Regions from separate parts of the Exiguobacterium sp. s56 genome, predicted to be linked through region 2. Evidence: a T-box and tRNA genes for the amino acid it is inferred to sense, from the RefSeq annotation. Region 2 holds a T-box; the other holds one or more tRNA genes.
The links. A T-box is a leader RNA that pairs with one kind of tRNA and senses whether it is charged. The one in region 2 lies ahead of argS (arginine--tRNA ligase), so its partner is inferred to be a tRNA-Arg.

Region 1: it has a tRNA-Arg gene. The T-box ahead of argS (arginine--tRNA ligase) is inferred to sense a tRNA for this amino acid. The anticodon was not compared.

Annotation. Positions count from the first base shown of each region.
Region 1 covers NZ_JACSLR010000006.1:52,203-70,868, forward strand. Annotated here, with positions in the region: gene KNP71_RS07620 (DUF2179 domain-containing protein) at 1-270, shown strand, start outside; gene KNP71_RS07625 (hypothetical protein) at 333-773, shown strand; gene clpP (ATP-dependent Clp endopeptidase proteolytic subunit ClpP) at 813-1,388, opposite strand; tRNA gene KNP71_RS07635 (tRNA-Arg) at 1,543-1,615, opposite strand; gene KNP71_RS07640 (RNA polymerase factor sigma-54) at 1,739-2,881, shown strand; gene KNP71_RS07645 (glutaredoxin family protein) at 2,883-3,140, shown strand; gene KNP71_RS07650 (sugar-binding transcriptional regulator) at 3,250-4,278, shown strand; gene gap (type I glyceraldehyde-3-phosphate dehydrogenase) at 4,338-5,345, shown strand; gene KNP71_RS07660 (phosphoglycerate kinase) at 5,444-6,628, shown strand; gene tpiA (triose-phosphate isomerase) at 6,647-7,399, shown strand; gene gpmI (2,3-bisphosphoglycerate-independent phosphoglycerate mutase) at 7,400-8,938, shown strand; gene eno (phosphopyruvate hydratase) at 8,976-10,268, shown strand; gene KNP71_RS07680 (phosphotransferase enzyme family protein) at 10,651-11,448, shown strand; gene galU (UTP--glucose-1-phosphate uridylyltransferase GalU) at 11,704-12,585, shown strand; gene KNP71_RS07690 (glycosyltransferase family 4 protein) at 12,607-13,815, shown strand; gene KNP71_RS07695 (glycosyltransferase) at 13,812-15,152, shown strand; gene KNP71_RS07700 (YitT family protein) at 15,208-16,095, shown strand; gene secG (preprotein translocase subunit SecG) at 16,169-16,393, shown strand; gene KNP71_RS07710 (alpha/beta hydrolase) at 16,496-17,236, shown strand; gene rnr (ribonuclease R) at 17,253-18,666, shown strand, end outside.
Region 2 covers NZ_JACSLR010000011.1:33,740-45,019, forward strand. Annotated here, with positions in the region: gene KNP71_RS11005 (YwiC-like family protein) at 1-128, opposite strand, end outside; gene KNP71_RS11010 (YitT family protein) at 209-844, opposite strand; gene KNP71_RS11015 (MMPL family transporter) at 1,098-3,221, opposite strand; gene KNP71_RS11020 (hypothetical protein) at 3,324-4,115, opposite strand; gene KNP71_RS11025 (YycC family protein) at 4,256-4,420, shown strand; gene pulA (type I pullulanase) at 4,439-6,433, opposite strand; gene KNP71_RS11035 (YajQ family cyclic di-GMP-binding protein) at 6,504-6,995, shown strand; gene KNP71_RS11040 (metallophosphoesterase family protein) at 6,992-7,570, shown strand; gene argS (arginine--tRNA ligase) at 7,609-9,291, opposite strand; T-box leader at 9,344-9,556, opposite strand; gene KNP71_RS11050 (GGDEF domain-containing protein) at 9,711-11,280, shown strand, end outside.

The sequences.
Region 1 (18,666 bases), on a different contig from region 2:
ATCGGCTACAATATGATTCAAGTCCACACACAAGAGTTCCCGGCCGAGCTCATCCAGAAGATGCGCGACAGCGGCTACGGGGTGACGCACTACCAAGGGCAGGGACGTGACGGCATCCGCTATCGTCTCGATGTCTTGGCAGCGCGGACACGGATGAAGGATTTGCGCCAGATGGTCGAGGAGTATGAGCCGAAGGCGTTCCTCGTCGCATTCGATCCGATTGACTTTAAAGGCGGCTATATGATGAAAGGGCTCCGACGCCCGAAATGAACGGGACGACTCACGGAAGTGGGTCGTTTTTTCGTGGAACGGGGAATACAAGAACAAAGGAGATGAGCGGGTTGAGACGAAAAGGGTTATGGATCGTCGTGGTTGGGTTGATTCTCGTCGGCGGCGCGTTGTTGGCCACCTCGTTTTGGAAGTCGGAGTCCTCGATCAAACCGCCGCTCCCGACGGTCCGGGTCGGGTCGGTGACGGCCGAAGTGAAGCAGTCGACGTTCTGCTGGTCCAATGGGGGCGAGGCGGTATGTGAAGACCACGGGTTGCCGGAAGCGGACGACTTGCAGCTCGTGCCCGTCGAACCGGGTGCCGAGATTGATGTCGAGTTCCATGCCGAGCCGTCGAACGTCTCGTTCCATCAAATCATCGACGGGGAGCTCGTACGGTCTGAACCCGTCGTGCCTGACGAACCGGGCGTTTATGTATTCGAGACGGGCGGGGATTGGCCGCAAGGCGATAGCCGCTATGTATTCGGGGTCGAGGTCAAAGAGTAAACAAAAACCCCATTCTCCGAGGAGAATGGGGTTGCGTCATTAACGCGTCATGACTTTGTCGATGAGACCGTAGTCTTTCGCTTGTTCAGCTGACATGAAGTAGTCGCGCTCTGTGTCGCGCTCGATCACTTCAAGCGGCTGGCCAGTGTTGTCGGCCATGATTTGGTTCAATTTCTCACGCATCTTGATGATGCGCTCGGCATGGATTTTGATATCCGATGCTTGACCTTGCGTACCGCCGAGCGGTTGGTGAATCATGATTTCCGCGTTTGGAAGCGCGAAGCGTTTGCCTTGTTCACCGGCTTGGAGCAAGAAGGCACCCATCGATGCGGCCATTCCGATACAAATCGTCGACACGTTCGGCTTGATGAAGTTCATCGTGTCATAAATCGCCATTCCGGAAGTGATCGAACCACCCGGGCTGTTGATGTAAAGTGAGATGTCCTTATCTGGGTCCTCGGCTGCAAGGAAGAGAAGCTGGGCGACAATCGAGTTGGCGACGTTGTCGTCGATTGCACTTCCGAGCAAGATGATGCGGTCCTTGAGCAAGCGTGAGTAAATATCGTACGCGCGTTCCCCGCGACCTGTTTGTTCGATAACTGTTGGAATTAACATTGAATCTGCCTCCTTTATGTAGGTTGTAAACATATCATACCGCTATAGTCAATGTTGGTCAAACGATAGTCATCGTTTTTGACCTATTCCACGGTTTGACGATTCTAAAACGACAAAAGAGGCCAGGCATATGTTGCCTGACCTCTTGCTATGATACACCCGGAGAGATTCGAACTCCCGACACCTGGCACCGGAAACCAGTGCTCTATCCCCTGAGCTACGGGTGCATGTTCTCTGACACGATTTATTATACATTTGTTTTTTTAAAAAAGCAATCCTGTTCGGCTCACTTTTTTTTGAGCGCGATTTCCCGCTGTTCGTTACAATAAGAAGCGAGAGGGGTGTGACCGATGCAACGGCAAGAACAGCAACAACTTCAAACACAACAGCTGACCCAGGACATGGTTCGGCGGCTGCCGATTCTCGAGGCGGACCGGACCGCGATCGCCTTTCAGCTCGGCCGGTTGGCTCGACGCAATCCATGCATCGCCACGGGGAGCGGTGCGGTCGAATGGGTAGCCGATACGGCGAGTGGGTTCGAGGAGCGATTGTTCGAGCAAATCGAGGAAGGGAGCGGGACTGAGGCCCAGCGCGCGCTCCAGAAACGGCTCGTCCTCGCGCTCGACCATCGTGGTCTGCTACCGGAGAGCGACTTCGTGCTCGCCCATCGTTTCGAGGTCGATGTGGCGGACATTGAGGCGGCGCGCCAGGCGCTCTTGTTTCTAGAACCGACAGGGATTGGGGCGAAGAATGAGCGCGACTGCCAATATCGGCATGCGATTGAACATGACGACCCACTCGTCTTGGACGTGTTCGAGGCGCTCGACGCGAACCTTGATGACATCCCGGGACGACTCGACATCTCGGTTGCTGAGTACGAACGGGCGACGCGTATCGTGGCGACACTCCCGAAGACGCCATTATTATATGAAGGAACCGAACCCGTCGTCCCGGAACTTGAAGTCGTCCGTCGTGACGGTGAGCTCGTGACGACATGGTTCAGCCCGACGCTCGATGCGGCTCGGGTCGGGGACGATCGCGAGGCGAAATGGTGGCACGAGACGCTCGAGATGCGGAACGCGACGCTTCGATTGGTGTGGGCCGTCATCGCCGAACGCCAACGCGATTGGTTGGACGGGAAGCTCGTCTTGCATCCGTTGACGCGAAAAGAAGTCGCCGAACAAATCGGCAAGCACGAGTCGACCGTCGGCCGGGCGATTCAAGGCAAGTACGTGACGACCGAAGGCGGCGTGATGGCGTGGCGTCACTTTTTCGTCCGGGCGACGCACGGGCAATCGCCGTTCATGGTGAAGAAGGCGCTCGCCGAACTGATTCAACAAGAGACGTCGCCGCTGAGCGATGCCGCACTCATGCGCGAGCTGGACCGGCTCGGCTATACGGTGACACGACGGACCGTGGCGAACTATCGGGAGGCGCTCGGTTTTGGAAACTCGCGGGAGCGGGAACGACAACTATGGAAAGGAGGGGACTGACATGGTCCTGACGTTATACCGCCGCGCCAACTGTTCGCTCTGCGAGGAGGCACTCGTCATGCTCGAATGGCTCATGGAAGACTATCCGTTCGAGCTCGAGCAGATCGACATCACCGGCAACGAAGAACTTGAGGCGAAGTACTTGTTTGAGATCCCTGTCGTCTTACACGAGGGGCGTGTCATTAGTCAAGGTCGATACGATGACAGTAAAGTTGAAGATTTTGTTAAGTATACGCTTACATCGAAAAAAAACGTTTGAAGGGGTTGCAAGACGGAAAGGTGATTGATAAGATGAAGTCGTAGCGGTGGGACGCAAATATAAAAGTGGGACGAAAATTGTCCATGCTTTAAGTCGAGGGGGAATGAGTATGATCCAGCAGCTGATTCAAGTTCAGAAGCAAATCGTTCCCGACATGCTCGATACGCTCCGACATCGTTACGATATCTTACATTATGTCCGTTTGATGCAGCCGATCGGCCGCAGGACATTGGCCACAAGCCTCGGGCTGACGGAACGAATCCTAAGACGAGAAGTCGACTTCTTGAAAGACCAAGGTCTATTGATGGTCGCTACTCAAGGTATTTCCCTTACGGAATCGGGCCGAAACGTTCTCCGGGACTTGCACGAGGTCATGGGAGAGATCCTAGGCATCTCGGAAGTCGCACGAGAACTCGAGCGCAAACTAGGCGTTCGCCAAGTCGTCATCGTACCGGGTGATTCCGACGAGACGTTCTGGGTCCAGCGAGATATCGGTCGGGCCGCCGTCACGCAACTGAAAGCGCGACTGGCACCGGACGACAATATCATCGCGGTCACAGGCGGGACGACGATGGCATCGGTTGCGGCCATGATGTCGCCCGATAAAAAAGAACGGCCGATGCATTTCGTGCCAGCACGCGGCGGACTCGGAGAAACGCTCGAGTTACAGGCGAACACCGTCTGTTCTCGGATGGCCGACCGGGCCCATGCCGACTATCATTTACTCCACATTCCGGACGAGGTATCGCAAGAGACGTTCGAGCGGATGGTGGAGGAACCTAGCATTAAAAATGTACTGGAAATGATTAGAGCGGCGCGAATTGTGGTACATGGAATTGGTGAGGCGGAAACGATGGCGAAACGCCGTCATGCGTCACCAGAGCATTTGCGGATGATCGAACGGCACGATGCCGTCGCCGAAGCGTTCGGATATTATTTCAACGCGGAAGGTGAAATCGTGCACCGGGTCAAGACGGTCGGGATTCAATTGGAGGAGCTCGACGACATGGACACCGTCATCGCTGTCGCCGGAGGAAAGTCGAAGGCACAGGCGATCGCCGCATATGCGAAACACACGCCGAACATCATCCTCGTCACAGACGAAGGTGCGGCGACAGAATTATTAACTCGTTATTAAAGAGTTGACCCCCGTTGGCTCTTCAATAAATAGCTTCTACCCTAAGGAGGAAATTAACTATGGCAGTAAAAGTTGGTATTAACGGATTTGGACGTATTGGTCGTTTGGCATTCCGCGAGATCATCAAAAACGAAGGAATCGAAGTTGTTGCAATCAACGACTTGACTGACACGAAGATGCTTGCTCACCTTCTCAAGTACGACACGACTCAAGGTCGTTTCGACGGAGACGTTGAAGTACACGACGATCACTTCCTCGTAAACGGCGAGAAAGTCATCACACTTGCTAACCGTAACCCAGAAGAACTTCCATGGGGCGAGCTCGGTGTTGACATCGTACTCGAATGTACTGGATTCTTCACAGACAAAGAAAAAGCGGAGCTTCACTTGAAAGCTGGCGCGAAAAAAGTTGTCATCTCGGCTCCAGCTACAGGTGATATGAAGACTGTCGTTTATAACACAAACCACGACATCCTCGATGGTACAGAGACAGTAATCTCTGGTGCTTCATGTACGACAAACTGCTTGGCGCCAATGGCTAAAGTTCTCCAAGACCAGTTCGGAATCATCGAAGGTCTTATGACAACAATCCACGCTTACACAGGCGACCAAAACACGCTTGACGCTCCACACCCGAAAGGCGACTTCCGTCGTGCGCGTGCGGCAGCAGCTAACATCGTACCGAACACAACTGGTGCGGCTAAAGCAATCGGCCTCGTTATCCCAGAACTTCAAGGTAAACTTGACGGTGCGGCACAACGTGTACCAGTTGCTACAGGTTCACTCACAGAGCTCGTAACAGTTCTTGAGAAAACTGTATCTGTTGACGAAATCAACGCAGCAATGAAAGCAGCAGCGAACGAGTCTTACGGTTACACTGAAGACGAAATCGTATCTTCTGACATCGTCGGAATCACTTACGGTTCACTCTTCGATGCAACACAAACTAAAGTAATGACAGTTGGCGACAAGCAACTCGTTAAGACAGTTTCTTGGTACGACAACGAAATGTCTTACACTGCACAATTGGTTCGCACACTCAAGCACTTCGCTGAAATCGCGAAGTAAGTTCGTGAACTAAATAGAATCAAATAGGAGCGGAAACAAGAGATTGTTCTCCGCTCTATTTATGAAATTGACACGCACGACATATGGAGGCGAAGGTTATGAACAAACAGTCTATTCGTGACATCGATGTAAAAGGGAAACGCGTCTTTTGCCGCGTTGACTTCAACGTTCCACTCAAAGATGGCGTCATTCAAGATGAAACGCGGATTCAAGCGGCACTTCCAACGATCAAGCACTTGATCGACGGCGGCGCGAAAGTCATTTTGGCGAGCCACCTCGGCCGTCCAAAAGGCGAGAAGAACCTCGAGTTCTCACTCGCACCGGTCGCTACACGTCTCGCTGAACTTCTCGGCAAAGAAGTACCCCTCGTCGAAGAGGCGTACGGTCCAGTCGCAGAAGAAGCCGTTTCAAAACTTGGTGAAGGTGACGTCGTCGTTCTCGAGAACGTCCGTTTCTACCCTGGTGAAACGAAAAACGATCCAGAACTCGCGAAAGGTTTCGCGGCACTCGCTGATATCTTCGTCAACGACGCGTTCGGTGCGGCTCACCGTGCCCACGCTTCGACAGAAGGCATCGCGCACCACGTCGACCACGCGGTTGCTGGTTTCTTGATGGAGAAAGAACTTGAAGTCCTCGGCAAGGCACTCTCGAATCCAGACCGTCCGTTCACGGCGATTATCGGCGGATCGAAAGTTGCTGACAAGATTGGGGTCATCGACCACCTTCTTGACATCGTTGACACACTCATCATCGGTGGCGGTCTCTCGTACACGTTCTCGAAAGCACTCGGGCACGAAGTCGGAACGTCACTCCTTGAAGAAGACAAGCTCGACCTCGCTCGTCAATTCATGAAAAAAGCAGAAGACAAAGGCGTGAAGTTCTTGATGCCGGTCGACTGTGTCATTGCGAAAGAATTCGGCGAAGAGACATACGTCGGACCAGTCGATATCGACTCGATCCCTGCGGATCACATGGGTCTTGATATCGGACCGAAGACAGTCGAAATTTACGCGGAAGCGATTCGCGAATCGAAACTTGTCGTTTGGAACGGACCGATGGGCGTATTCGAACTCGATAAGTACGCTAACGGAACGAAAGGTGTCGCTCAAGCACTCGCAGACAGCGACGCATACTCAATCATCGGTGGTGGTGACTCAGCCGCGGCAGCAGCCAAGTTCGGCCTTGCTGACCAAATGAGCCACATCTCGACTGGTGGCGGCGCTTCACTCGAATTCATGGAAGGCAAGAAACTTCCAGGCGTCGAAGCGTTGAACGACAAGTAAAACAGAGGAGGGTTATCGATGCGTAAACCGATTATTGCAGGTAACTGGAAAATGAACAAAACACTCTCGGAAGCCGTCGCTTTCGTAGAGGAAGTTAAAAACAATATCCCGTCAACGGACAAAGTTGACGCGGCGATTGGTGCACCAGCAGTATTCTTGGCCCCAATGGTAGAAGCGGCTAAAGGATCGAACTTGAAACTCAGTGCACAAAACATGTACGACAAAGACAGCGGGGCATACACAGGCGAAATCAGCCCGGCCATGGTCGCTGACCTCGGCGTGACATATGTCATCCTTGGACACTCAGAGCGTCGCGAATACTTCGGCGAATCAGATGCATTCATCAACAGCAAAACGAAAAAAGCGTTCGAACACGGTCTTACGCCAATCGTTTGTGTCGGTGAGACATTGGAAGAGCGCGAAGGCGGCAAGTTCGAAGAAGTCATCAAGACGCAAGTCGAAGGTGGCCTCGCGGACCTCTCAGCTGACCAAGTCAAACAACTCGTCATCGCGTATGAGCCAGTTTGGGCAATCGGCACTGGTAAATCAGCGGACGAAGCAGATGCGCAAAGCTCATGCAAATATGTTCGTGACGTGGTAAAAGGTCTTTACGGTGAAGACGTGGCGGCTGCGGTTCGCATCCAATACGGCGGTTCTGTAAAACCTGAGAACATCAAGGAGTATATGGCACAAGAAGACATCGACGGCGCACTCGTCGGCGGTGCTTCACTTGAAGCTGCTTCGTTCCTCAAGTTGTTGGAGGCGATTTAAATGGCAAGACCAGTCGCCCTCATCATCTTGGATGGTTTTGGAATGCGGAACGAGACGTTCGGTAATGCGGTCGCTGCGGCGAACAAACCGAACTTCGACCGCTTCTGGGAGCAGTATCCACATACGCTCTTGAACGCGAAAGGCGAGTACGTCGGCCTTCCGGAAGGTCAGATGGGGAACTCGGAAGTCGGTCACTTGAACATCGGTGCCGGCCGGGTCGTCTATCAGTCACTTTCACGCGTCAACAACGCCATCAAAGACCGTTCACTCTTCGACCGCCAAGCGATGAATCACTTGGCCGGACATGTGAAAAAGTATGATTCGAGCCTCCACATCATGGGCCTCGTCTCAGACGGTGGGATTCACTCTCACATCAACCACATGTACGCCATCGTCGAGTTCGCAAAACTCCACGGCATTGAAAAAGTTTACATTCACGCTTTCACGGACGGCCGTGACTGTGATCCGAAATCAGGCGCTGGCTTCCTCGAACAGACGGAAGCGAAGCTCGCTGAACTCGGACTCGGTCAAGTCGCTAGCGTGTCTGGACGTTACTATGCCATGGACCGCGACAACCGTTGGGAACGCGTCGAGAAAGTATACGACGTGCTCGTCAACGCGAAAGGCGAAGTCGGCACGAATGCAGTCGACGTTCTTAAACAGTCGTATGCAGACGGCTTGACGGATGAATTCGTCTTACCGACGGTCATCGAAAAAGACGGTCAGCCGATTGCGACGATTAAAGACAACGACGCAATCATGTTCTTCAACTTCCGTCCGGACCGGGCGATCGAACTTGCGAAAGTGTTCAAAGAGAAGACCGGCTTCAAAGGCTTCGAACTTTCGAGCGCACATCCAGAGAACATCTTGCTCGTCTCGATGACGAAATTCTCGGATGAAATCGACACGGATATCGTCTTCCCACCAGAAGATTTGAAAAACACGCTCGGTGAGACTCTCGCCGCGCAAGGGTACAAACAGCTCCGCGCTGCGGAAACTGAGAAATACCCGCACGTCACGTTCTTCTTGAACGGACAACAAGAAACACCGTTCGAAGGTGAAGATCGTTTCCTCGTACCGTCACCAAAAGTGGCGACGTACGACTTGAAGCCGGAAATGAGCGCATACGAGCTCACGGAAGGTCTTCTCGAACGCATCGAATCGGACACGTATGACGCGTATATCATCAACTACGCGAACCCGGACATGGTCGGCCATTCCGGTATGCTCGAACCGACGAAGAAAGCTGTCGAAGTTGTCGACGAATGCCTCGGTAAAGTAGTGGACGCACTCATTGCCAAAGGCGGCGCGGCGATCATCACGGCGGACCACGGGAACGCTGACCTTGTCACGAACCCGGACGGCTCACCGATGACAGCCCACACGACGGAACCAGTACCATGTATCGTCACGAAAGAAGGGGTGGAACTGAAACCAGTTCTAGAAGGCGCTTTGTGCGACCTCGCCCCGACGCTCCTTCACCTTCTCGGTGGAGAGCAACCGGCAGAAATGACCGGCACATCAATCGTCACGAAGTAACTCAAATAACTTTCCAAACAAAAAGGAGCGAATTTTCATGTCAATGATTACAGAAATTTACGCACGCGAGATTTTGGATTCACGCGGTAACCCAACAATCGAAGTAGAAGTCTTCACAGAAGACGGCGGTTTCGGCCGTGCCCTCGTCCCATCAGGCGCATCAACTGGTGAGCACGAAGCAGTTGAACTCCGTGATGGCGACAAGTCACGTTACCTTGGTAAAGGCGTACTCAAAGCCGTTGCTAACGTAAACGACACAATCGCACCAGAACTCATCGGCTACGATGTATTCGACCAAAACGCACTCGATAAGAAAATGATCGAGCTCGACGGTACGAAAAACAAAGGTAAACTCGGCGCAAACGCAATCCTTGGTGTCTCTATGGCAGCAGCACACGCAGCAGCAGACGAGCTCGGCCTTCCACTTTACACGTACCTCGGTGGATTCAACGCGAAGACGCTTCCAACTCCAATGATGAACATCATCAACGGTGGTTCGCACGCTGACAACAACGTTGACTTCCAAGAGTTCATGATCATGCCTGTTGGCGCGCCAACGTTCCGCGAAGCACTCCGCATGGGTGCAGAAGTATTCCACGCCCTCAAATCAGTTCTTTCTGGTATGGGTCTTAACACAGCTGTCGGTGACGAAGGTGGTTTCGCACCAAACCTTAAGTCTAACGAAGAAGCGATCACAGTTATCCTTGAAGCGATCGAAAAAGCTGGTTACAAAGCTGGCGAAGACATCTACCTCGCAATGGACGTTGCGTCTTCTGAGTTCTACGACAAGTCAACTGGCAAGTACGAACTCGCTGGCGAAGGCAAGTCAATGACAACTGCTGAGCTCGTAGACTTCTACGCTGAGCTCGTAAGCAAGTACCCAATCATCTCAATCGAAGACGGTTGCGACGAAAACGACTGGGACGGCTTCAAATTGCTCACTGACAAAATCGGTGACAAAGTTCAGCTCGTTGGGGATGACCTCTTCGTAACGAACACTGAGAAATTGGCTGAAGGTATCGAAAAAGGAATCTCGAACTCGATCCTCATCAAAGTTAACCAAATCGGTACGCTCACAGAAACATTCGACGCGATCGAAATGGCTAAAAAAGCTGGTTACACAGCTGTTATCTCACACCGTTCTGGTGAAACAGAAGATGCGACGATCGCGGACATCGCTGTTGCGACAAACGCTGGTCAAATCAAAACTGGTTCGCTCTCGCGTACAGACCGTATCGCGAAGTACAACCAACTTCTCCGCATCGAAGACATGCTCGGCGATGTAGCGAAATACGACGGTATCAAGTCGTTCTACAACCTCAAAAAATAATTGATTGTTTCAGGTCCGCTCGTGCGGGCCTGTTTTTTTTTGTTGGTGGATCAGACGTTCATCAGACGGTGGGACGCTTTCCTGGGGTGATGCGGATGCCTCCGCAGCGCATGCGCGCTTTACGGGGTCATCCTTGCATCACTCTCCCCAAGGAGTCGCCCACCGTCTGATTCAGTCGCGCGCCAATCTATCGTCTTGCAGGATTCGACAATGGGTGTATGTATATTCCGAGATTCGCCTGTCCGCGCGGCAGCGATGCTTTCTGCAGGGAATCTACAGTGCCGCTTGGACGGGGCGCGAACGCTCTGTGTCGAGCTTCCTCGTCATCGACACCCCGTGTTGCTGTATACTGAACGTGACTGATGAAGAATGGGGGGATTGGATGGACCAATCACATGAACAAGAAAAAAGGTTGAGTGGCGGGAACGTGTCGACCGTCTATAAAAAGGGGAATCATGTCTATCGTACGTTGAAAGACGGCAGTGAACACGTCCATCGATTGTTAACGCACTTAGAGGCGAAGGGGATATCGGGCGTTCCGCGATTTGTCGGGGTGGATGGTCAGGGCCGGGAGATTTTGACGTATCTCGAAGGGGAGACGGCCGATTATCCGTTGAAAGCCTATATGTGGTCCGATGAGGCGATTCAGGATGCCGCTCGGCTGATGCGCCGGCTGCATGACGCGACCTTGGATGTCGAGTGGCCGTCTGACTGGCAACCGCTCGACCATACGCCAGCACCGTTTGAAGTGATTTGCCACAACGACTTCGCCGTCTACAATACGATTTTCCATGACGGGAAAGTGGCAGGGGTCATCGACTTTGATTTGGCGGCGCCCGGACCACGAGCCTGGGATATCGTTTATGCCCTTTATACGTTCGTTCCGCTCAGCCGGCGTCATCAAGCCGAGTCGGGTGAGGTCGTTCACTATGAGGCGGAGCGCGATGATGGGACGTACAAACGACGAGTCGCGCTCTTCTTGAAAGCATACGGCTGGGAAGGGTCGACAACAGAGTTACTGACGATGTTGCTGTTACGAATCGATGCGCTCTGTCGATTGATGAAACGGAGAGCTTCGGAAGGGGATGCGGCGTTCCAACACATGATCGATGAAGGGCACTATGACCATTATCAAGAAGAGTACCGGTTCATCGAGGTGCACGGACGGAAGTGGTTCTAAGAAAGGTTTGAGACGAACGCTTGTCGAGTGCTCATTCCGGGAATAGACTAGTGTAGGTAAAAGGAGGCGTTCGTCATGATGATCAGCGGTTTTCTCCTTCTTCTCATCGCGCTCGGTGTCGGCGGTTGGTTCCTGTACAAGTATATGGACGACCGGAAATGGTCGTGACGTATGTCACGGCCGTTTTTTTGTGTGCGTGAACGCTAGGAAATTGGGTATAATCATCAGATACAGCATAAAAAAGGAGAGACGTCCATGACACGCGTACGGAAAGCCATCATCCCGGCCGCCGGGCTCGGCACCCGCTTCTTGCCGGCGACGAAAGCGATGCCGAAAGAGATGCTCCCGATCGTCAACAAACCGACGATCCAATTTATCGTGGAAGAAGCCGTCGCTTCCGGCATCGAGGACATCATCATCGTGACCGGGAAGAACAAGCGCGCCATCGAGGACCATTTCGACCGGGCCATCGAACTCGAACAGAACCTCGAGTCAAAAGGCAAGACCGAACTCCTCGAGTCGGTGCGCCACTCATCGAACCTCGCCAATATCCACTACATACGGCAACAAGAGCCGAAAGGGCTCGGTCACGCGATTTGGTGTGCCCGCAAGTTCATCGGCGACGAACCGTTCGCCGTCCTGCTCGGGGACGATATCATCGAGGCGGACGTGCCGGCGACGAAGCAATTGATTGACCAGTACGAGCAGTATGAGCGTTCGATTATCGGGGTACAGCGCGTCCCGTATGAAATGACGAATCGATATGGTATAATTGACCCGCTTGCCGTCGAAGGGAAGCTGATCCCGGTCCGGACGTTCGTTGAGAAACCGGCCGTCGGAGAAGCCCCATCGAACCTCGCCATCCTCGGCCGCTACATTTTGACGCCGGACGTCTTCGAGGCGTTGTCGGCGCAAGAAATCGGGACGGGCGGCGAGATCCAACTGACGGACGCCATCGCCCGCTTGAACGAGGTGGAGACCGTCTTCGCCTATGAATTTGACGGGCGTCGCTATGACGTTGGGGAACCGATCGGCTTCATCGAAGCGACGATTGCCCATGCGCTCTGCGACCCAGATTTAAAAGCCAACGTCCACACGCTCTTGAAGCGCTTCGTGGACGAACTCGAACAACAGTAAGGTGTGTTATTTTTGAAAACAATGTTAATGGTCTGTCAAAACTATTATCCGGAAATCGGCAGTGCCGGTAACCGGATGCAAAATATTACGCATCTCATGAAAGAACGCGGTTACGAGGTGGAGGTCATCACGGCCGCCCCGTCGTATCCGAACTTCAACTTGTATAAAGACGACCGCTTCTGGAACGATAAGGCGCTCAACAACCAGCCGTTCATCAAGCGTCTCATCACGAAGAAACGCAAGCATACGTCGAACATGGTGAGCCGGCTCGCTTTGTTTTTGGAACAGATGATTAAAGGCGTCGCTGCCGTCCAAAAGCTCGACTCGAAACCGGATGTCGTCTTTGCGACGACCCCGTCTTTTTTTATGGCGTTCGTCGGTGTGTATGCGAAACGGAAGTATGGCGTGCCGTTCATCTTGGACGTCCGTGACCTCTGGCCGGAGTCGGTGAAAGGCGTCGGCGTGTTCAAACATGACTGGATGCTCGCCCCGGCGTTTTGGTTTGAGAAGCGGCTGTATAAGGCGGCCGATGAAATCATCATCAACTCGGAAGGGTTCCGTAGCTATTTGCGTCAACGTGGTGTCGACAACGAGATGATTCATTACATGCCGAACTCGATTCGTGAGAGCGAGCGCAACCTCGAGCGGACCGTCCCTGAGGACGACCGGATGGAGATTCTGTACGCCGGGAACATGGGCCTCGCCCAAGATGTATCGCTCTTGCTCGAGCTTGCGGAGCGGTTCCGTGACGAGCCGCGCGTCCATTTCAAATTGATTGGCTACGGATACCGGAAGAACGAGTTGAAAGACATGATTAAAGCCCGCGGTTTCAAGAACTTCCTCTTCCTCGAGGCGATGCCTCGGACGGAGGCGTTCCAAGCCATCAAGAACGCGGACGTCGCGTTCGTCAGCTTGATTGAGCAAGAAGTGTTCGATACGGTCATCCCGGGCAAATTGATTGATTATATGGCGGTCGGTAAACCGATCGTCGCGGCGGTGTCAGGCCATGCGGCGAATGTCATCGAAGCGGCCGAGGTCGGTTACGTGTCACGGAAGCGCGACATCAACGAGATCGAGCTCATGCTCCGGAAACTGCTCGAACGTCCCGACTTGCGCGAGAAGTACGGCGTGAACGGAATCCGTTATGTGAAAGACAATCTGTGTTGGGAAAACAATATACACGTCCTCGAAGGCGTGGTAGAAAAAGTAACGATGGAGGAAACACGATGAAGTCAGTATGTATGTTTGTATGGAACCATTTTACGAATGATGCGCGCGTCTTGCGCGAATGCTCGGCACTCGCCGAGGCGGGCTATGAAGTCGATTTGATCGCGCTCCAAGACCCGAAAAATCCGTCGCTCCCGAAAGAAGAGATGCGTCCGGAAGGCTTCCGCGTCATCCGCGTCAAACGGCAGCCGTCGATTCTCGCCAACGGGATGAAGGCGCTCAAAACGGCCCGCACATGGGTCAGCGCGAAGAAGACGCGTCAACTCGGGGCCGGACTCGTCGGCGCGGGACTGCTCGTCCTCGCACCACTGACGATGATCGGACTCGGTGCGGCAGCGGGTGCGATTTTGTTCCCACCGGTGCGTAAAAACATCGTCAACGCGAGCGCGATGCTCGAGATGGTGTTCACTTCGACGAAGAAGTCGTACGATTTCTATCACGCCAACGACTTGAACACGCTCCCGCAGGCGTTGATTGCCGGGAAACTCGTCAACAAAGGCAAAATCGTCTACGATTCGCATGAAGTCCAGACGGACCGGACCGGTTACGGCTACATCCAAAGTAACCTCGAAGGCTGGCTCTTGCCGTACGTCGACTCGATGATGGTCGAGAACCACACGCGCGCGGCGCACAACGAGGAACTCTACGGCTTCTATCCGTACGTGCTCCACAACTATCCGTTCTATCGTCCGCTCGACTTCACGCTCCGCAAAGACTTGCATGAGCTCCTCGAGCTTCCGAAAGAGGAAAAGATCCTCTTGTATCAAGGCGGCATCCAAGCCGGCCGCGGACTCGAGCAACTCATCCTCGCCGTCAAGGACTTCAACGAAGGCACGCTCGTCATGATCGGGGACGGGAAACTGAAGCCGGTGATCAAACAGATGATCGAGGACGAGGGCGTCAGAGACCGCGTCAAGATGATTGACAAAGTACCGGTCGAGGCGTTACCGTACTATACGATGAACGCGTATCTCGGTTTCCAAGTGTTGAACAACGTCTGCTTCAACCACTACTCGGCGTCATCGAACAAGCTGTTCGAATATTTGATGGCCGAAGTACCGGTCGTGTCATGTGACTTCCCGGAAATCGAACGGGTCGTCGCCGGCAACGACGTCGGTGTCGTCGTCGATTCGCACGACCCACAATCAATCGCCGAAGGCGTCAACCGCCTGCTCGACGACCAAGCACTCTACGCCCGTGTCAAAGAAAACACGAAGACGGCGCGTGAGCAATATAACTGGGATTTGGAAAAAGAGGCACTCTTGAACGTCTACACGAACGTCGTGGACCGCAAGTTGCCGATTATGAAAGACGGTGCGCCAAAGCCAGTTCAACAGTAAGACTTAGACTGCGGCTTTGTGCCGCGGTCTTTTTTATATGGAAGGGGGACAACCAATGAAACGTCAACAACAACATCTATTGCGTCAACAAGTCTGGAAGAAACTCCAATCGATTTCCTTGAAGGATATCGCCTGGATCGTCGCCGGCTCATTCATTCTCGCGTTCGGGGTAAACTACTTCACCGTCCCAAACGACTTCTCGGAAGGCGGCCTACTCGGGGTCACCATCATCCTGTATTACATGTTCGGCTGGGACCTCGGGGTCACGTCGATTATCGGGAACGGGATTTTATTCATCGTCGGTTATAAGCTGCTCGACCGCCGGACGATGGTCTATTCGGTCGTCGCTGTCATCGCGACGTCGTTCTTCCTCAGCTTGACCCACGACTGGGGCAGCCCAGCCGAGGACAAACTGCTCGCGGCCGTGTACGCCGGAATCATGATCGGGGTCGGCATCGGCATGGTGCTCCGCGTCGGCGGGACGACCGGGGGCGGGGTCATCATCGCCCGGCTCATGGAGCGCTATTTGCATATGAGCGTCGCCGTGTCGATGTTCATCATCGATGCCATCGTCGTCGGGGCGTCAGGCTTCATCCTCGGGGAGCAAGTCGTGCTCTATACGTTGATCGCCATCATCATCGGCTCGTGGGTCATCGACCTCGTCGCAGAAGGGCTCAACATCCGCAAGGCCGTCACGATCATCAGCGACAAGCAAGAAGAGCTCGCTGTCGTGTTGACGGAGACGCTCGGCCGCTCGGCGACGATTATTCACGGTCACGGCTACTATACGAAGCAAGATAAGAACATGCTCTATATGATCGTCGACAAGCGCCAAGTAGGTCCACTCAAGAAAATCGTCGAAGTGACAGACCCACGTGCCTTCGTCGTCATTCACCAAGTGAAAGAGGTCATCGGGGAAGGGTTCAGCTACCCGTCCCGATAATTTGAAAGCTGGTGTTTTGACGCCAACTTCTATATAATAAGAAGCGTGTAAAAAGAAGGAGGAACTGACTACTATGCAAACGATCGCTACAATCAGCCTACTCGTCGTGGCTGTTTTATTGATTGTCGTCGTACTGCTCATGTCAGGTCGGTCGCAAGGTCTTGGGGCGATTGCAGGTGGCGCGGAGCAGTTGTTCGGCCGCCAGAAAGCGCGCGGCTTCGACGCTGTTTTGAACCGAACTGCAGCTGTACTAGGCACATTGTTTTTCATTTTAGGATTACTAGTCGCATCACTATGATGAAAGGCTGATCGTTCTCGATTTTCACGTGAGGCGGTCGGCTTTTGTTTTTTTCAATTATTTTTTGGGAATAATGGATTGTATGAGGAGATGACGTTAGCAATGAAGATTACAGCACCGAAACCGTTCTTCTTTGAAGGCGGACCACGTGCCGTGTTGATGTTACATGGCTTTACCGGATCGAGCGCGGATGTCCGCATGCTCGGTCGTTTCCTGCAAAAAGAAGGCTATACGTGTATGGGTCCCCAGTACCGGGGCCATGCCGTCCCGCCGGAAGAATTGCTTCAGTACGGACCGGCGGACTGGTGGGAGGACGTCTTGAACGCCTATCAGTCGTTGAAAGAGAAAGGCTATGAGGAGATTGCCGTCTGTGGCCTCTCGCTCGGCGGCGTCATGTCGCTTCGCCTCGCTTCACAGGAGAACGTCAAAGGCGTCATCCCGATGTGCGCCCCGACTGGAATCGATGCCGAGGATCGGTTATACAAAGGAGTCAAAGCCTACGCTCGAGAATATAAATCTCGAGAAGACAAATCACCTGAACAGATCGAACAGGAGATGGCGGACTTCAAACCGATGCCGACGCTCAAAGATCTCCGTGCCTTCGTCCGTGACACGACGACAAAACTCGAAGATATTTTTGTCCCGGCGCTCGTCGTCCAAGGGGCGAAAGATCAAATGGTCGATCCTGAATCTGCACACGAAATTTACGAGGCGATTAACGCGTTCCAAAAAGAACTGCTCATGTATGAGGAGTCGGGACACGTGATCACGCTCGATAAAGAAAAAGAGAAACTGCACCAGGACGTGCTCGATTTTCTCGAAACGTTAGACTGGTCAGTTTGAAAAAGGAGGTGTCACGTTGAATTTACGTGACCAACTACTAGAAATTATCCAAGCCAGTGATAAAGCACTGACAGTGGACCAGTTGACTGAGCGTCTTGCGCTCGAGTCGACGGATGCCTTTAAAGAACTCATCCGCACCTTGAACACCCTCGAAGAAGAGGGCTTAATCGGCCGCACACGGACGAACCGTTACGGGACGCTCGCCGTGCTCGGCCAAGCAGCGGGAATCATCTCGATTCACCAACGCGGCTTCGGCTTCTTATCGGTCGAAGGCGAGACGGAGGACGTGTTCCTTCCGCCCGACCAATTGAAAGACGTCTACCACGGGGACACGATCCTCGTCAAAAAACGCGAGGACAACCGCGGCAAGACCGAGGGCGTGCTCCTCAAAGTCTTGAAGCGCGGCTTGTCAGAGTTCGTCGGGACGTATACGCTCCCGAGCGGACGCCTCGACCAGTTCGCCTTCATCGAGCCGGATGACAAGCGCATCAACTTCTGGCCGGTCGTCAACCCGGACAAATCGCTCGGTGCCGTCGATGGCCATAAAGTCGTCGTTCGCATCACGAAATATCCGGACGGACGTTTCGCCGGAGCGTGTGACGTCGTCCGCATCATCGGACACAAGAACGACCCAGGCGTCGACATCTTGTCGATCGTCTATAAGCACGGCATCCCGACGGAGTTCCCGGAAGATGTCATCGACCAGGCGAACGCCGTGCCGGACGAGGCCGACGAGAAAGACTTCATGGGCCGTGTCGACCTTCGTAACGAGACGATCTTCACGATTGACGGCGAAGACGCGAAAGACTTGGACGATGCCGTCCACGTCAAGAAACTCGACAACGGCAACTATGAGCTCGGCGTCCATATCGCCGACGTGTCACACTACGTGACGGAAGGGTCACCGCTCGACGTCGAAGCGTTCGAACGGGGGACGAGTGTGTATCTCGTCGACCGCGTCATCCCGATGTTGCCGCACCGTCTCTCGAACGGAATCTGTTCGCTCAACCCGCACGTCAACCGTTTGACGCTCAGCTGTGTCATGGAGATTTCCCCGCAAAACGGGAAGGTCGTCAACCATGAGCTGTTCCCGAGTGTCATCAAGACGACGGAGCGGATGACGTATACGAACGTCCGTGAAATCATCGAACGCGATGACGAAGCGACGCTCGAACGGTACGAGCCGTACATCCCGTTGTTCGACCTGATGGCCGAACTCGCGGAAGTGCTCCGCACGCGCCGTAACTCGCGTGGTGCCATCAACTTCGATTTCGCCGAAGCGAAAGTCGTCGTCGATGAGGAAGGCAAACCAGCCGACATCGTCTTGCGTCCACGCTCGGTCGCCGAGAAGTTGATTGAGGAGTTCATGCTCGCGGCCAACGAGACGGTCGCCGAACACTTCCACAAGATGGACGTGCCGTTCATCTATC
Region 2 (11,280 bases):
TAAACGAACAACCAGGCGATGGCGAACGGGATGTGCGCGAGCGTCCACCCTCCGACGATGCCGCCGAGTAAGAACGGTAAGATTAGCATCGACCAAGCGCCGTGCTGTTTTGGAATCATCCATTTCATGTGACTCCCTCCTTCTATGTGTAGTGTAGAAGAAAGATGACTGTAAAACTGTGATAAATTTTACAAAACAAAAAACGATCTCACGCGAGATCGTTTTTTGTTTTTAGTTTGGTCACACTTGGCACGGTGATTTCGACCACATCGTCCGTCAACATCTTCGTGACGACACGACCTGCAATCGAGACCGCGAGAAGCGTATAAAGCGCATTCGACAATGGCAAATAGATGAGCGAGATCGCCAAAACGATGACATCAAATATGATGAGAATCGTCCCGACCGATACGCCGGTCCATTTTGATAGGCCGAGTGCGAATAAATCGTCGCCCCCGGTCGCCCCGCCCGATTTCAAGACGAGACCGAGACCGTACCCAGTCACAATCCCGCTCGCGATGGCGGCGAACAACGTCGCCGGCCACACTTGGATATCGAACGTGAGTAAATCCAACCGATCCCACATGGCGTAGCTGAGCGACAGTGACGCCGCGGCAAGCACGGCTTGCCCGACGAAGCGCCAGCCTTTCCACCAAAGGGCGATTAAAAAGAAGGGGATATCGAGTACGATCATCGAGATCGCCGGATCGATATCAAATAAATAGCGGCCGAGCAATGCTAGCCCGACGAAGCCCCCTTCTGCCAAACCAAACTGTTCATTCAAATAATAATAACCGAACGCCATGATCAGCGTTCCGAGCACTATGGTAGCAACTCGTTTCATTCCGATTGTCCTCCCCGTTTTCAACGGAGAGGAGGATCCTCAGTCGTAGCCGCGGTTCCATCTGTTCCATCTCCGATCTTCCGTTTGTTGATTTTTACATTGATGTCGCTTGTAAAAACTCAACGCTAGAAGTCCGGTAATTGAAACAGAGGCCATGTCCTCTCGGTATCCATAAAGACCTTCCTTTCCCAAATTGCGCGTAATCATGAGACTATTTTAACATACTCTCGCGATTGTTTCATTAAATGTATATTTAGTGTAGATTACGTTTCGGTAAATCTTTCTTACCGAACCACCACCAGTTCCAGTCCCCAAGCAGTTTCATCAAGGACGGGACAAGTAAAATCCGGATGATTGTCGCATCGATAAAAATCGCGAGCGCGATGCCGACACCGAGCTGTTTGATCGGACTAACACCGGTAAAAGCGAACGCCCCCGTGACGACAATCATGATGACTGCGGCCGACGTGATGATTTTACTCGTCTTGGCGAGTCCCATCTCCGTCGCGTAATCGTTATCCCCGGTCTCCCGATAATATTCCTCAATCCGCGAGACGAGAAACACCTCGTAGTCCATCGATAGGCCGAACACGAGCGAGAAGATGAACACCGGGGTCAAGATACTGATCGTCTCGGCATCGTACACGTAGCCTGATTCGAAGATGATGACGAGCAGACCGAACGTCGCCCCGAGACCGAGCACGTTCATGATGATCGCCTTAATTGGAATCAAGACTGAGCGGAACGCCCACATGAGAATGACCATCGTCGCCAAGATGACAGTCACGACCGCATACGGGATGCTGTCATAAATCTCTTCATAAATTTCTTCGTTGAATGCGGCTGGTCCCCCGACGTCAAAACCGCTCTCGCGCCAATCTCGGACGAATGCTTGCGCGTCTTTATCACTCGGCGGGACGTTGAAACTGACGTTGACGAGGGCAAGGTCTGTATTCCCTTCGAGCGTGACGAGACGTTCGAACGCCTCGAGTTGCTCTGGTGCCGCTTCAGCGAGTTGTTGGAATTCGGCTGGTTCGAGACCGGATGCCGTCAAGAACGTCGTGACGTTGTCGACAATCGGATCCTCGGATAGCTCATCGGTGAGTGCAGTCAATTCATCGAGAATCATCGAATCGGTCAAGTCATTCGTCTCAAACAAGAGCACCGCATCGGTCGACGTCTCCCCGAACACGTCGTCCCACCGCTCAAGGGCGGCCCGTGACTCGTACGAGGTCGGGAGTGCATCGGCGTCCGGGATGTTCAGTTCGAGGTCACGAACGAACCAGAGGCTTGGCAGTAGCAGCAAGAGCGCGACGAGCGTCATCGTGACGGGGCGTCTCATGACGAAACGGGCCAACTTCTGCCACCGTACTTCAGAACGCGTCTCATTCGTTTTGATAAGACGCCCTTTATTGATCGCATCTCCGACGATATATAAGGCGGACGGCAACAGTGTGAGCGCCGATAAGACCGCACCGGCCACCGCAATCAGCGCACCGAGCGCGATGGCTTGGAACACGTCGACTTGGATGAACAACAACCCGGCCAGTCCGACGAACACACAAAGCCCTGAGAACAGAATCGAACGTCCGGCCGTCGCGACCGTTCGGACGATGGCCGCCTCTCGCGACTTCCCATGTGCGAGCTCTTCCCGGTAACGGTTGACGAGCAATAGGGAAAAATCGATGCCGAGCGCGATGGCGATCATCGCGACCGCATTCAAGACGAAAATGGACAGTTCCATCGTCTGGGCAAAGAAGAACAACGAGCCGGCAGCCACGATGAACGTAATCAATCCAACGAATAATGGCATGACCGCGGCGAGCGGCGTCCCGAAGACGAGCAAGAGGACGAGCAACGCGACCGGGATTCCAATCAACTCGGCCCGAATCAAGTCATTCTTTGACGCTTCATTCAAGTCATCCGCGAAGACCGGCTCTCCGGTCAATCGCACGTCTGTATCCGTATCTCGAATCAAGGCGTTGCGAACGTCATCGATTGACGCCTCGGCCGTATCGTAATCCTCGAACTCGAGCAATAAGTAAGCTGCGTCCCCTGAGCGGGCATCGGGATTCTCAGCTGGCGTGATCACGCCGTCGACCCCATCGACGTCAATCAGTCGATCCCGTTGCTGCTCGATGACCGTATCAAGGTCGCCACCTTCCAACAAGACGATCATCGAGGCCCCGGCCCGGTCGAACCGGTCGTTCAACGTATCTTCCACTTGGGCGAAGCGCCCGTCTTGAATCGCAAATCCATTGCCGCGCAGTTCACTTGGCAACTGTAATCCGAAATATACCGATACCGCGAGCAATACCGTCCAAATCAACACGACAGCGTAGCGCCATCGGACTAACGCTTGTCCTAATCGTTCCATCCCTGTCCACTCCTCTCCATCTAAGAAGACTGTTCCCGTTTTTAGACGAGATTCTGTAAGCCTTCGTAAAAAAATCCTGAACCATGCCCTGGTCCAGGATTGTCAACGCTCGAACACTTGCAGCCAACTATGGCAGAAGCGACGCGGCGTCGATAGGACGACAAGTCTGTCGCCCGGCTCGTCCAATAAGACGACTTTCAACAATTCGGTCTCGGCACATACTTCTGATGAGAACACTTCACAATCGCGCTCAAACAGTTGGAACGATGTCATCGAGGTGATGGCGGTCGTCACACCCATTTGATCGACGATGACCAAGTCACGGTCACCCCCGTATGGAATCTTCCAACGCGCGCCCGCTTCGACGTCCTCGACCATGAACTGTTGATTCCGTTCATCGTACAAGGTCACGAGGCCAGGTGCCGTGAATCGTTCGAAATCATAGGTCGATTGATATGCGAGTTCGATGATGTTCCCGAACTCCGGGATCTCCTCGTAACGGCTATACCGAAACGTGTGATCGTTCAAGTTCAAGGCGACGATATCTGATTCGGCCGAGTACAAATACAAATCGTCCCCTGACCAGTAGTGCAGGTTACTGAACCAATCGTCATGGAACGTCCGTGGAATTGGGTGACGTTCCATCGTCCCGTTCGTCAAATCCATGACTCCGTATGTCTGCAAATCTCGAAATAGCGCGACGGCTCTTCTACCATGTGGTTCAATATATAGTGCGCAAGGTGCCCATTTCCACTCGAGTTCCCATCGGATTTGGAACGTCTCGTCAAAAAACAGAAACCCGGTTTGCGCCAAATACAACATCCATCCTCCACCAACGCGCTCTAACCATTCAACCGTTTGATGAAATTGATAGTCTGCTACTTGTTTGTACATTTGATCACTTCCTAGTTTCAGCTTAGCAACGCACGACGCATTTTTCGATTTTGAATGTGTTCACAGAACACATTCTCCATCTGTCCGCTTTTCCTGTATACTGGCAGTAGCATACCCGTAATTGGAAAGGAGGAACCCTCATGCGCCCACTTCAACTCTCTCCCGAGACGGCGGTTGAGCTTGCCAAAAAGCTAAACGTCCCACTCGAGGAACTCATGCATATGCCAAAACACATCATCGTCAAAAAGATGATGGAGCTCGAGACAGCCAAAACTGAAACGAACGAGGAAAAGGAGACGGAATGACGTCTCCTTTTTTCGCGCTTACTTTTGTTTCGGTTTCCGTTTTTTCGCAACATACCAGAGACCGAGGATAGCCAAGGCAGCTCCACCGGCGACCGCATATTTGCTGTAATCCGGACGGCGTTCCGTCACGACGAGTGTCGATAACGGCGCGACCGTGACATGCCGCTCCTCGAGGAGACGTGGTGCCGTCAAATTGACGGTGTGATCTTCGACATGGACCTCGAACTTGCCGGACGGGAGTTTCACCTCGACCGCTTCTTCGAGTCCGTTATGGTATACGAGATGGCGTTCGACGTAACCTTCGACGTGGCGACTCAGTTCAAAGGCGATGACGCCCTCGTCTTCATCGAAGAAACGTAAATGTTTACGAATCTGTTCCGCGTTCTCAAGACGAAACAACGGATATTGTTTGCGCAGGCTGATCAAGCCCTTCACATATTCGACGCTCGGCGTCTCTTGCTCGGCCCGCGTCCAATCCAAACGGTTGACGACCTCCCCCGAATTGAAGCTGTTCTCGTCCCCGTCTTTTGTGCGGAAGAACTCTTGACCGCTATGCAGGAACGGGATGCCTTGACTGAGCAACACAATCGATGTCGCGAGACGATGCCGGCGGCGGCGTGTCGTCTCATCGTCGTCCGGATTCGTAACGGCCAGTTTGTCCCAAAGCGTCAAGTTGTCATGGCACTCGACATAGTTCACGACTTGGTTCGGTTCGTCAGCAAAGCTTTGGCTCGTGACTGCACCGGCAATCCCACGTTTGACGTCCGCCGTCATATCCGCGTTGCCGCTGATCCAACCTGGCAAGTCTTCGATGAACACATCACCACGGACACCGTCGCGAATCGCGTCGTTGAACTGGGCGATGCGCGGCATCTTATGGGCGTTATGTTGGTTCGCTTTTTTACGGACCGGAAGCGGTGTGTCGAGATCCCAGCCTTCTCCGGTCACGAGAATCGATGGGTCGACGCGATCGAGCGCCTTGCGGACCTGGTTCATCGTCTTGACGTCATGGAGTCCCATCAAATCGAAGCGGAAGCCATCAATCATGAACTCTTTCGCCCAATACGACACACATTCGACGATCAATTTGCGCATCATCGCCCGTTCGGACGCCGTATCGTTCCCGCACGCCGAACCGTCGGCGAGCGTACCGTCCTCGTTCAAGCGGTAATAGTAGTCCGGTACGAACTGTCCGAGCGGCGTCGTCAATGCATCATACGTATGGTTGAACACGACGTCCATGATGACACGGATGCCACGATCGTGAAGTGCTTGAATCATCGCTTTCAACTCGATGATGCGAGCGGCCGGATCATCCGCTGAGGAAGCATATGAGCCTTCGACGGCAAAATAATGGACCGGGTCATAGCCCCAATTATAATTCGCCTCACTCTCGCGTGACTCATTCACTGAACCGTAATCGAAGAACGGCATGAGTTGGAGATGCGTGACGCCGAGGCCGGTAATATAGTCGAGCCCTGTCGGATAACCCGTCGGTGTCTTCGTTCCGACTTCGGTCAACCCGAGGAATTTCCCGCGATGCATGACACCGCTGCCCGGATGACTCGTCAAATCACGGACGTGCGCTTCATAGATGACCGCTTCTTGTGACGAGTGGAAGAGCGGACGTTCTTTAACCCAATGGTCTGGGTTGAGCGTAGATGGGTCGAGCAGACACCCGCGCTTCCCATTGACCCCGACGACTTTTGCATACGGGTCGAGCGATTCGATACGCTTCCCAGCTACGACCGCCTCGAACACATAAAACTGACCTTCGAACAAAGCACGATCGAGTTCGATGACCCACGTCCCTTTCTCGGCCCGTTCTAACGACAACCGTTCGAACTTCCGCGCTCGCGGTGTCCGGTATAGTTTTACCGTCATCTCTTCGGCAACCGGTGACCAGACCCGCAACCGGATGAGGTCACTTTTAAACGTCACCCCGAGGTCTTTGCCGTGATATGCCATATGGTCTAAATCTACATTTGTCTGTTGATCGATAGTATGTTCCATCTCTTTCACTCCTTCACTACTTCAAATCTGCTATCATTATAACAAAACCCTTGTAAAGGATGGATGAAACATGGCAAAAGACAATTCTTTTGATATTGTGTCAGAAATGAACCTCGAAGAAGTGAAGAACGCGATTCAAATCGCCGAGAAAGAAATTTTGAACCGTTACGACTTTAAAGGTTCGAAAAGTGAGATGTCACTTGATAACGGCGACCTCGTCCTCGTCTCAGATGACGACTATAAGCTCGAGCAATTGAAAGACGTCATGATCACGAAATTGATTAAACGTGGCGTCCCGACGAAAAACCTTGATTATCAAAAAGTGGAACGTGCGCTCGGCGGCACAGTGCGTCAACGCGTCAAATTGAAGAGCGGCATCGATAAAGACGATGCGAAAAAAATTAACAACGCCATCAAAGAATCAAAACTGAAAGTGAAGTCACAAATTCAAGACGATCAAATCCGTGTGACAGCCAAGTCGCGCGATGACCTTCAAGCCGTTATGCAGCTCGTCCGTGAGCTCGAATTGTCCGTCGATGCCCAATTCACAAACTACCGATGAAACTCGCCATCATCAGTGACCCACATGGTTCGTTTGATGATTTGAAAGCCGTGCTCGAGTCGGTCCGCCGCGAGACGGAGCACATCCTTTGCCTCGGCGATCTGTACGAGTGTCATATCGGTAAGAAACGGCGCAATGAGCGCTTCCATGAAGTGTCCGATGTCGTGACGTACGACCCTGACTACGAGGCGCTCCTCACCTTCCCTAGCCTGCGCGGCAATCAAGAAGAGCGGATTGACGAAGTGCTCGTGGTCTCGCATCCGGTCAAGACACGAATCGCCTTATTACCGGAGCAGACGACGCTCGATGAGGCGCTATTCTTGCATGGACACCAAGTGAAATGGAGTCCGGACTGGGAACCGCTTGTCGAGAAAGGGAAGTATCCGCTCGTCTTTATCGGACACAGCCATATTCCGGGGATTTACCGGAAAGGTCGCTCGATTCCCTGGGAAATCGGACAGCCGTTCGTCCTAAAGAAAAAACGTTACGTCATCAACGTCGGCGCCGTCATCTTCGACCGGGAGTGGTGTCTGTATGACACGAAAGCTCGGACGGTAACGCGGATGAAAGCATAAGAGAAGGGACCCCACGAAACGGGTCCCTTTTGTCGTCCTTACATTTCTTCTGGAGCTTGAACACCGATCAAACGGAGTCCTTCCGTCAATACGATCGTCACCGCTTTGACGAGGGCGAGACGTGATTGTTTGCCTGCATCTTCTTCGAGTACACGGACATGGCCGTAATACTTGTTGAACGCTTGCGCCAAATCGAGAACGTAACGGCTAATGATCGATGGTTCGCGACGTTCGTGGGCACGTGTGATGACGTGCGGGAACGCGTTGAGCATCGTCACGACGCCCCACGTGTGGTCGTCGTTTGCGCCAGTGAACGTCGAGCCGTCATAGTTGCCTTTACGAAGGAGCGAGTTCGCACGCGCGTTCGTGTACTGCACGTACGGGCCCGTCTCGCCTTCGAATTTCAGCATGCTATCGAGGTCGAACTCGATGTTGTTGATGCGTTCATTCTTCAAATCGTGGAAGATGACCGCGCCGACACCGACCATGCGTGCCACGTCGTCCGCGTTCGCAAGTTCCGGGTTCTTCTGAGCGATGTTCGCCTGTGCTTTCTCGATTGCTTCTTTGAGCACTTCCTCGAGCAAGACGATGCGACCTTTACGTGTCGACATCTTCTTCCCTTCTTGCAAAATCAAGCCGAACGGCACGTGATGCATGCCATCTACGAAGTCATAGCCGAGCTTGCGCAACACTGAGAACAGTTGTTTGAAGTGAAGCGCCTGCTCGCCGCCGACGACGTAGTTCGCCTGGACGAAGTTGTACGTCTCATGACGATAGACGGCAGCTGCCAAGTCGCGTGTCGCATAAAGCGTCGCGCCGTCTTTCTTTTTGATCAAGCATGGTGGCAAGTTCTCGTCCTCGAGTGAGACGACCATCGCCCCTTCACTTTCGACGAGAAGGTTTTTCTCTTCGAGCATGGCGACGACGCGTTCCATCTTGTCGTTATAGAACGCTTCCCCGTTAAAGCTGTCGAATTCGACACCGAGGAGGTCATATACTTTTTGGAACTCTTTGAGTGATTCTTCGCGGAACCACGTCCAAAGCTCTGTCGCTTCCTCGTTGCCGTCTTCAAGTTTCTTGAACCACGCACGGCCTTCATCCTCAAGTTCCGGTTGCGTCTTCGCTTCTTCGTGGAAATGGACGTAAAGCTTCAAGAGCTCAGCAATCGGATGTGCCCGGACCGCTTCCTCGTCGCCCCATTTTTTATAGGCGACCATCAGTTTACCGAACTGTGTGCCCCAATCCCCGAGGTGGTTGATACCGACGACGTCATAACCATTTTTACGGGCGATTTGGTTGATGGCATTCCCGATCACCGTTGAACGAAGGTGTCCCATCGAGAACGGTTTGGCGATGTTCGGTGACGAGAAATCGGTGACGATTGTCTCGTTGCGTGTCGCATGCGTCGCATAGTCCGCTTGTTCATCGAGCACCGTGTTGATGATTTCTTGTGAGACGACGTCACGGCTCAAGAAGACGTTCACGTATGGGCCGGCCGCCTCGACTTTCGTGAACAACTCGTCGTTCAAGTCGTTCGCGATATCCGTCGCGATCATGACCGGTGCTTTACGATAGGCTTTCGCAAGTTGGAAACACGGGAAAGCAAGGTCCCCGTGTGCCTCATGTTTCGGTTTTTCAATCAATGCTTCAATCTGGTCGAGCGTCAACTCGTCCCCGATGACACGGGACAAGGCTTCCGCATATTTGCGTTCATAACTCATTCTAATTCCTCCTTATAATTTGTTCATAAAAAAAACGCCCTTTGCACAGATGCAAAGAGACGGGATGGCCCGCGGTACCACTCTTCTTGCCTGCTTGACGCAGACCGCTTTATCGGTGATAACGGGGGTCCCCCGGCTACGCCTACTCAAGTTCGGATAGCATCTCAAAAGTGCGTTTCGCGATGTTTGTCAGCCTAGGCTCTCACCAATCCCTAGGTCGCTTTGTTGACGGAACGATCGTTACTCTCTTTTTCATCGACTTTCGTCTATGTGGTTGAAAAGCAATTTCATTATAGAGGATATTTCATATAGACTCAATGCTAGAATTCCGCCATTATGATGGATAGGCAGGACTCAGGCGTGATTGTGCCGAATCTCCTACCATACATAATTGAATTTTTCCCACATAGGAGGGAACCATGAACCATTTCCGCAAGATGTCCGTCCTTGGTTGGAGTATTTGGAGTATGCTATTCGGTTTGACGCTCATCTTGTTCGCTACAGGCGTATTGAACATGCCGGCCATCGAGCCGTTACCGTTCATCTTGATCGCGTTGCTCGTCATTATTTTTCAAATGGACTCCATTGAACGGAAAGGCGTCTACTTTACCTTTTCAGAAAGTATCGTCTTAATTATTTTTCTATTCTTTGATTTTGAGACAGCGCTGTTCGTCAATCAGATTGGACTACTCGTCTTCCAGTTCGTCAACTTGAAACCGCGCGTCGCGCTTCGACGGTTCCGTTTTACGTATCCGTGGAATGCCATCACGTCATTTTTGGAAATCGCCATCCCGGCCAGCGTCTACTTGGCACTTGGTGGTGTGACCGGTCTCGGATTCTATTCCCAAGACTCGTTCCTCCCGCTTGCCGGTTTGATTATTGCCATCATTTTGAACACGGTCGTCCAAAAGTATCAAGTCGGCTGGTGGTTCCGCGTCGACATCCCGGTCCGCGACTTTTTAAGTATCGCGTTTTACACGTATATCGTCAGTCTCGTCTTCATTTTGGCGGCCTCGCTCTTCCGAGAGACGAACTTGCTCGTCGTCAGCAGTATCGCCGCCGCACTCACGTTCTTTATTAAGCGACTCATCATTCAAAAAGGTCGACAAGACGCCTTCAAATCGTTGATTGAACAATATGATGAAGCAAAAGAAGCCGTATCGCTATCGCAAAGCGAGGCACAAGCCATCGAAGTGTTCCTCAGTCAATGTGAGCGACTCAACGAGTACGATGAAGGGTACGTCGAGTTCAAACTGTTTGATCGCACACTTTACTTTGATTTGAAGACGCGCCAGCCGATCGATCGCCATGTCGTCTTTGAATTACTCGATGCAACCTATCCGAACGAAGCCTCGGTCGAGTACGAGATGCGCTTCGAATGGGACGCCCCGCTGTCGAACGAATTTAATGAAGACTATCATAGCTTCATCTCGGTCCGTTCCGAGGAAATCGAAGGAATCCGCACGTGGATTGTGATGACGGGCGAGCACGTCTATGGCTATCCGCCCATCATTCAACGCGAGATTGTCAAACTGCTCAAGTCGTTCAATCGGACGATCAGTCGTTGTCATGAACGCGACCGCCTCTATACCGAGAGCCGGACGGACAGCTTGACGCTGCTTGCCAATGCACGGGCTTTTTATGAATACGGGATTCAACAGATCTCGGACGGCTCGATGTATCCGATTTCCGTCGCGATGCTCGATATCGACTTCTTCAAAAAAATCAACGACACGCACGGTCACCAAGTCGGAGACAGTGTGCTCCAAGAATTCGGTCGCCGCATTCGTCAAGTGCTCCGCACCGAAGACTTTGCCGCCCGTTACGGTGGTGAAGAGTTCATCTTGCTCTTAAACCGTTGTGATGTTGAGGCCGCCGTCGAGATTGCTGAGCGCATCCGTCAACAAATCGAGAACAAACCGTTCCACGTCGACGGAATCGATATACCCGTCACCGCTTCAATCGGTGTCGATACGATTCAGTCGTTCG